2 regions of the Heyndrickxia sp. MSNUG genome follow, and region 2 is predicted to be linked to the other one. Evidence: predicted binding sites of a transcription regulator. Region 2 holds the regulator's gene; the other holds the start of a gene.
What was found. Region 2 encodes LexA, which represses DNA repair genes until DNA is damaged. Its sites were predicted from a motif close to CGAACATATGTTCG; they were not measured.
Positions count from the first base shown of each region.

Region 1: the regulator LexA is predicted to act here: its motif matches at 2,279-2,292, upstream of uvrB (excinuclease ABC subunit UvrB).

Region 1 is NZ_CP150978.1:4,250,238-4,254,672, forward strand. Features, by position in the region: gene uvrA (excinuclease ABC subunit UvrA) at 1-83, opposite strand, end outside; gene uvrB (excinuclease ABC subunit UvrB) at 91-2,070, opposite strand; gene AABM38_RS21500 (CsbA family protein) at 2,452-2,685, opposite strand; gene AABM38_RS21505 (EAL and HDOD domain-containing protein) at 3,016-4,263, opposite strand.
Region 2 is NZ_CP150978.1:1,958,393-1,962,827, forward strand. Features, by position in the region: gene AABM38_RS09610 (ATP-dependent DNA helicase) at 1-422, shown strand, start outside; gene AABM38_RS09615 (hypothetical protein) at 496-723, opposite strand; gene AABM38_RS09620 (DUF3934 family protein) at 954-1,100, shown strand; gene lexA (transcriptional repressor LexA) at 1,224-1,847, opposite strand; gene yneA (cell division suppressor protein YneA) at 2,001-2,318, shown strand; gene AABM38_RS09635 (YneB family resolvase-like protein) at 2,347-3,009, shown strand; gene AABM38_RS09640 (DUF896 domain-containing protein) at 3,071-3,304, shown strand; gene tkt (transketolase) at 3,541-4,435, shown strand, end outside.

The DNA of each region.
Region 1 (4,435 bases), 2.3 Mb from region 2:
AGCTTATCTCTCGGAATGGTGACATCTATATTTTTCAAGTTATGGGCTCTGGCGCCTTTAACAATCAATTTATCCATAGCCATGCTATCGTCATCCTTCCGCTTTTAACTCAAGAATGAGGTCACGCAGCTCGGCCGCCCGTTCGAAGTTGAGAGACTTTGCCGCTTCCTTCATTTCCTTTTCCATATTTAAAATCACTTGTTCGCGATCTTTCTTTGACAGCTTCTTCAAACCCTCTGCCGGGTTGTAATCTTCCTGGTCCTCGGCTGCAATCGTCGCACGGATGACATCGCGGATTTCCTTCTGGATCGTTTGCGGTGTGATGCCATGCTTCGTATTATACTCTTCCTGGATTGCACGGCGTCGCTTCGTTTCGCCGATAGCCAATTCCATTGAGTTCGTCATCTTATCTGCATACATGATGACATGTCCGTGCTCGTTCCTCGCTGCACGGCCAATCGTCTGAATGAGTGACCTTTCGGAACGAAGGAAGCCTTCCTTATCAGCATCAAGGATTGCTACAAGCGATACTTCAGGAATATCAATCCCTTCCCTTAATAGGTTGATCCCGATCAGAACATCATACTTGCCAAGCCGCAGCTCGCGGATAATCTCAATTCTTTCAAGTGTCTTAACCTCTGAATGCAGGTATTGCACTTTTATGCCGATTTCCTTCAGATAATCCGTCAGGTCCTCAGACATTTTTTTCGTTAAAGTAGTGATCAATACCCGTTCATTCCGTTTTGATCTTTCATGGATTTCTCCAATCAAGTCATCAATCTGCCCCTCGATCGGCCTTACATCAATCGTCGGGTCAAGCAAGCCAGTCGGACGGATGATCTGCTGGACCATCTCTGGTGTATGCTCCAATTCATATGGGCCAGGTGTAGCTGAGACGAAAACAGCATTATGAACATGCTTTTCAAACTCTGGGAACGTCAGCGGACGGTTATCCATTGCCGATGGCAGACGGAAACCGTGATCCACAAGAACCTGCTTACGAGCCTGGTCACCATTAAACATTCCCCTTATTTGCGGCAATGTAACATGCGACTCATCTATCACAATTAAAAAATCTTCCGGGAAGTAGTCGAGCAAAGTATATGGTGTTGCACCTGCAGGCCTTAAAGTCAGGTGGCGCGAGTAGTTTTCGATCCCTGAGCAAAAGCCCATTTCACGCATCATTTCAAGGTCATACCTCGTCCGCTGCTCAAGCCTCTGGGCTTCAAGCAATTTTTCCTCGGCACGAAGTACTTCGAGACGCTCTTCTAGTTCTTTTTCAATATTTTCAATGGCGATTCTCAACTTTTCCTCACGAGTGACGAAGTGGGATGCCGGGAAGATCGCGACATGATCGCGTTCACCGATGATTTCACCAGTCAGTGCATCCACCTCACGGATTCGATCAATTTCGTCACCGAAAAACTCAACCCTCATGCAATGCTCATCACGTGATACCGGGAAAATTTCCACAACATCACCGCGGACGCGAAAAGTACCACGCTTGAAGTCGATATCATTCCGTTCGTACTGGATATCAACAAGGCGGTGCAATAGCTTGTTTCGCTCAATTTCCATGCCTGTTCTCAACGAAACGACCATGTCACGGTATTCTTCCGGATTACCGAGACCATAGATGCAGGATACACTGGCAATGATGATGACATCTTTTCTTTCAAACAAGGAAGATGTCGCAGAGTGGCGCAGCTTATCAATTTCATCGTTGATGCTGGCATCTTTTTCAATGAATGTATCGGTCTGAGGCACGTACGCCTCTGGCTGGTAATAATCATAGTAGCTGACAAAGTACTCAACAGCATTGTTCGGGAAAAACTCCTTGAACTCACTGTAAAGCTGTCCTGCCAGCGTTTTGTTATGGGCGATCACAAGCGTCGGCTTGTTGATCTCCTTGATCACATTTGAAATCGTGAACGTCTTACCTGTACCTGTAGCCCCCAGAAGCGTCTGGTGCTTCTTATTATCGCGAATGCCTTGTACCAGCTCTACAATCGCCGCAGGCTGATCTCCCTGCGGGGAATACTTCGAGACTAATTCAAATTGGTCCTTCACAGAAAAGCCTCCTGTAATTTTTATTTCATTTTAGGCTTATTTCGTAAATTTCATTGCTTTCACTAGTAAAAATCGGCTTTTTGTTTTTTACTTGCAGGGTTCACAAACCATTTCGAAAAGAGCCTTCATCTATAATCAGTTTTCCTAAGCTGTCAAAAAGTCATATCCTCATTCTACCACAAAGCAGGTAAAACAAACCAACAAAAAGCGAACAAACATTCGAAAAATTATTTTCAGTTTTGCGGAAATATGGAGAAGCGGCTCGGATTATCGTTAATCAAATGTTTGATTGAATATCCATCAAACCTTTTCCCATAAGAAAAAGCCTGCCGAACAAGATTCGACAGGCTCACTAGATGCTTTTAAAAATTTCATGGCAAATCATTGCCTTTTTTTGTTCTGTTTCATCATCAGGTTTGCCAAAAAAAAGCCTAACGTAAGCGAAAAAGCATCAACGACAATCAACAGAAAAGAATCTGTATATCCTTTATAAACAGAAGCAGCGATCAAGGCAACGGTTAACACCAGCGCAAGGAAATGATTATAGGCAACCCTGGTAAAAAAAACGACCATTAATCCAGGAAGGATAAGTGCGGATAAATATTTCAGCACCACAATGAACACCTCATTTAAACAATTTAACGAACAAAAAATTCTTCTATTTATGAATATATCTGTTTTGACTGCAGGTTACAAGAAACATCTGCAAGAACAAAAAGCGCAAGCGCCTTGGTCAGCCCCGACAAGCGCTGGAGGGCCGACCAGTGAAGTCGTTCTTTGACTTCATTGGGCGGACCGAAGCGACTCGAGGGGCTAGGCGCTGGAGCTGGATTAAGCAAATCTGGCTTGAGTTATCCACACTTGAAAAATTTTATAATTTCCTAATCAAACAAAAAGAGCATGCCAAGATTAGGGACTCTCTGCATACTCTCTATCCTAATCCATTTAGACGCTAACTTCACTCAAGACTTTGGTTGCCCAGTCACTGGCCTCGGCATACAGGCGGAAAAGTTCTTCCAGATGCATAGAGGTCGGATTAAACTTTAGCTCCGCCCCTTCGTGGAAGGCAAGTTCGATCTCCTTTAAGAATTGAAGCATCATATATTCATCGTTCTTTTCACCTGAGAGGGCATCCTTCAGTTCATTGCTCAAAGGCAAGTCCTCAAGAAGTTCTTCCATCGGGTGATGCAGCAATGAATCCATGAGCGAGAACATCCCGAGCAAGAAATACTTTGATGAGAGGACTTCTCTGCCAACCTTTCTGCCGATCAATTCACCAAGCTTCCCGCGTTTCAGCGAAAGCTCGATGATTTCTCGTTCCTTTGAACCACCGTCAGCACCGCCCTTGTCTGCCCCTCTTATTGCCAAAACATAAATCCATTTCTTGATTTCATTGAGCCCCAGCAGAATGATGGCCTGCTTAATCGAAGAAACTTCATTTCTCGGACGGAATACAGGATTATTAATCAGCTTGAGCAATTTATAGGATAATGATATGTCTTTTTCGATGACATCCTTGATTTTTTCAAGATCAGGTTCGGGACATTCTATTTCTTTTAATATTTGAAAATAGGAATGATAGTAAGATGGTATATCGTAGCTATTCAAAATCACTGGCTTGCTGAAATAGAATCCCTGGAAATATTCAAACCCATCTTCTTTGGCCTCATGATATTCTGAAATCGTTTCCACTTTTTCAGCCAGGAATTTGATGTCCCTTCCTTTTATAAACCTGATCATTTCCTGTCTGTCAGAGCGATTTGTAGTCCTGAAGTCAATCTTGATGATGTCCACATAACTTAGTAATTCAATGGTAGCATCGTTCCATTGTGAAACGAAAAAATCATCGAGAGCAATTGTATACCCATGCGCCTTTAATTCCTTACAGATCGCAAGAATTTCTTCATTTATTTCAACTGTCTCAAGAATTTCGACCACGATTGATAGTGGGTTAAAATATGAAGGTACACCGAGCTTCAATAATTTCTCTGTAAAATTAATAAAACAAGGCTTGCCATTAGACAATTCCTTGATTCCAATATTCAAGAAACTGTTGACTATGACATCAGTGGTAGCCTGATCTCCGTTCGTGTGCTGATAATTATTGACTGTGCTGCTTCTGTAAAGCAATTCATAAGCAACAGTATTTTCGTTTATATCAAAAATAGGCTGCCTTGCAACGTATATATCCACAATGTATTCCTCCTGGGACACTTAAGAAAAACCATATATGTAAATATTAAACAATAACTTTGTAGGAAAAATATACTATTAATTTACAAGTATTACAAGAGGATATTATAATTTACCATATTTTATAATACTATCAGTTGAATAATATATTCAGATGAAAATCTCTTCGCTA
Region 2 (4,435 bases):
GCTTTAGGTCATGGTCTGCTCAACGGCAATGGCCATTTTCCATTCTTTTTGAGGGAGACAGAGAAATAAGTGAAACCGTAAAGGCCTTCCAAAGCGAGTATACAACAGTACTATGTTCTTATAGTCTGTGGGAAGGTTTGGACGTTCCAGGAGAATCATTAATGCAGGTGATTATTTCTTCCTTGCCGTTCCCTCCACATGACCCTGTTTTCCAAGCGAAGCGGAAGCATGCAGCGAACGTATCTGCAGAGATAGATCTACCCTATATGCTGCTGCGTTTAAGGCAGGGAATGGGCCGTTTGATTAGGAGCAGCCAGGATTCGGGAATTATACATCTGTGGCTAAAAGCTGACCAAAAGGAAGCCTATTTAAATGAAATCGTAAAAGTTCTTCCTGTTCAGAATGTAAACTGGCACGAATAAATATCAAAATGAAAAAGAATCCCGGAAGAAGAATATCACCGGGATTCTTTTCAGCTAATTAGGTGTAGTTAAATTAAAACAAGCATCCACATCTTCTGTGGCGGCGGTGATCACGATCGTCACGATCATCACGATCACGATCACGATCATCCTGAATTCCTTCTAAGTCCTCGATAATACAACGGCGCACTGCACGGCAAAGATCATCAAAGTCAATTGTTGCTCTTACTTGGTTACGGTCCCTATCCCTGTTAGGGAAAAAAACATTAGAAACATCGTTGTTATTTCGGTTGCATCCCATTTGTTTCAACTCCTTCCCTTGAAGATACAATATGTTATGTAATCATGGACAAGATGCTAGGGGTTCTGCCTACTTTATCTCAAAATGTGCTACTCTCACAGGGAGAGATCTTTTATTTGAAGAAAAAAGTATGCCTGAAGAGGCCTTGAGACATAAAATCGTTGTAGCGGACAATAGTAATAAATACATGCACCATAAATACTGGAATTAGAATGAAGGAGTTGATAAACATGAGTAAAGCGAAGAGTAAAGGCGGAACAGGACGAGGTACAGGTAAAAAGGGATGGAACAGATGGCAATCAAGCGCGAATAAAGCCAAAAGTGCTAAGCCTTATAAAAGTAAAGGTGTAAAACACCAGGATAAAACAGAAGAATAATGAAGAGGCTAACCTGCAATTGACAGGATTAAGGGAGAATCAGAAGGTTCTATTATCAGCAAAACATCTATTTTAATAGATTCATATGCATGAAAAAAGCAAGCGGAAAGCCGCTTGCTTTTTTTAATGCATATGACGGTATACTCCGATCACTTTGCCCAGGATTGAAACGTTGCGGAGGATAATTGGATCCATGGATGAATTTTCTGGCTGAAGCCTGAAATAATCCTTTTCCTTGAAGAAACGCTTAACTGTTGCTTCGTCTTCTTCTGTCATCGCAACAACGATATCCCCATTGTTGGCTGTTTTTTGCTGCTTAACTATGACATAATCGCCATCAAGGATACCGGCTTCGATCATACTGTCTCCCATGATTTCAAGCATGAACACTTGTTCATCATGAGGTACTAGACGATCAGGAAGAGGGAAATACTCTTCAACATTTTCGATTGCCGTAATCGGCATACCCGCAGTTACTTTACCAACGACCGGTACGTTGACAACATTATATTTAGGGATACGGCTATCATCTTCTATTTCAAGGATTTCGATTGCGCGCGGCTTTGTAGGATCGCGCCTGATCAAGCCCTTGCTTTCAAGTCTAGCTAAATGTCCATGGACAGTGGAGCTGGAGGCAAGGCCCACCGCTTCGCCAATTTCGCGTACGGATGGTGGATATCCTTTTTTCTTGACTTCACCTTTAATGAACTCAAATATGTCTTGTTGCCGTTTCGATAACTTCGTCATATTCACGCACCTCGTATATTTTCTTGTCCTTATTATACCATGTCCTCTATTTAGATACAAACATAAGTTCGAATAATTAGTTGACACGAAACAAACGTTCGTTTTATAATAAAATCAAATAAACGAACATACATTCGCTAAGAGGTGCTGAACATGAAAAAACTTTGGGAAAACTATTCATATGCCATCATCCTGCTTGCTGTCAGCTTGATTTTTTCGCTTGTGGCGAAAGCTCATTTAAATAATACCGACGATGCATACATAACTGTTACTATAGAAGAAGGGCAATCGTTATGGGAGATTGCCGAAACATATGCAGATGAACATAATCTTTCAGAAAACGAGTTCGTTAGCTGGGTTCAGAAAAAAAATGGAATTGCAGGCGAAGTAATCTATCCTGGCGATGAACTTGTGATCCCTGTAATGGCTGAACAATTAGAGCCTACACAGATTGCAGGAGCAGAAAGATAAACTAAGCAAAGCGAAATAAGGTGACATCATGAAAGCAATTATTTATTGCCGCGTAAGTACGACTAAAGAAACACAGGAAACCTCATTGACGAGGCAGGAGGAGGAACTGATCCGCCTTGCTGACAGCTGCGGCTTCGAGGTAGAAAGAATCATTAAGGAACAGGCAAGCGGATATGATCTTGAAAGAGAAGGTATATTGGAACTTCTCGAACTTATAAAAGATAAATCAATCGGAGCACTTTTGATCCAGGATGAAACCCGTCTTGGCAGAGGAAATGCTAAGGTCGCCATTCTACACTGCATTTTAAAAGAAGAAATTAAGCTTTACAGTATTTCGCACAATGGTGAGCTTCAGCTTTCAGAATCAGATTCGATGGTGCTTCAAATTGTGAGCATGGTCGAAGAATATCAAAGAAAAATCCACAATATAAAAATTAAAAGAGGGATGCAGCGGGCTATTGAGCACGGATATAAGCCCCAGCGGAACTTAAAAAATCAAGGTGATCATTCTGGGAGAGAACGGAAAGATATGCCAATCGAAGAGATTGTCAAGCTCAGGAATAATGGTCTTACCTTTGCCGAGATTGCAGCAACATTAAGAGGCTTTGGATTCAATGTTTCAAAAGCAACTGTTAATCGCAGATACCTTGAATACATAGAGTCAATCGAGGAGGAATCTCCTTCCTTGTAAAAATCACTTGTTTCTAGTAACATGACTGTTAACGTAACTTTTTTACAAAGGAGCTTTACCAATGCTATCTAGTGATAAAATTGCCAGAATTAATGAATTGGCACGAAAAGCAAAAGCATCAAAGTTAACTGAGGAAGAGGCAAAGGAACAAACGAAGCTTCGTGCAGAATATCTGCAATCTTTCCGTTCTTCCATGCTTAATACATTAAAGGGTGTAACTATTGTTGACCCAGCTGGGAATGATGTTACTCCTGGTAAGTTAAAAGAATTTCAAAACAAAAATAAGCTTCATTAATAGAGGTCATCCAAAGGGATACATATTTTTGTATCCTTTTTCTTTTTTAAAGGTAGTAAGAACAGTATGTTAAACAGTGTAACTCCGTGGGTTTTGTTACATACTTTATGGCATTTGTGTCAAAATAAATAACTATACGGCCTTTTCTGTCTCCTTCAGGCACAATTTGTTGTATAATAATTATTCTCGCTATAATATTAAGATTGTAGTCAGTACTTATAGAAAGGATGTATTTAATGTTTAATAAAATTGATATGCTTTCAATTGATTCAATTCGTACTTTATCGATTGACGCAATTGAAAAGGCAAATTCCGGACACCCTGGCATGCCAATGGGAGCAGCTCCGATGGCATACACACTTTGGACACGATACATGAACATCAACCCTAAAAATCCTGAATGGTTTAACCGTGACCGTTTTGTATTATCTGCAGGACACGGATCAATGCTGTTATACAGCTTGTTGCACCTTGCAGGTTATGACCTTTCAATGGATGACGTTAAGCAATTCCGCCAGTGGGGCAGTAAAACACCTGGACACCCTGAATTTGGCCACACAGCAGGAGTCGATGCAACTACAGGTCCACTAGGGCAAGGGGTTGCTATGGCAGTAGGTATGGCAATGGCTGAACGCCACCTTGCAGCTGTTTACAATAAGGACAACTACAACATCGTTGACCACTATACATATAGCATTTGCGGCGATGGGGACTTAATGGAAGGTGTATCAGCAGAAGCAGCATCTCTTGCAGCTCACCTTAAATTAGCCAGATTGGTCGTTATGTATGATTCGAACGACATTTCATTGGACGGAGATTTAAATAAGTCATTCTCTGAAAGTGTTGCTGACCGTTTTAAGGCATATGGATGGCAGTATATTCGTGTAGAAGATGGCAACAACCTTGAAGAAATCGCTAAAGCACTGGAAGAAGCAAAGACAGATGAGAATCGTCCTACATTAATTGAAGTTAAAACAGTAATCGGTTATGGTTCACCTAACCTATCTGGTAAATCTGATGTTCACGGTGCACCTCTTGGCGCTGACGAACTTAAGCTTACTAAAGAAGCATACAAATGGACTTTCGAAGAAGACTTCCATGTCCCTAGCGAAGTGTATGACCACTTTAAAC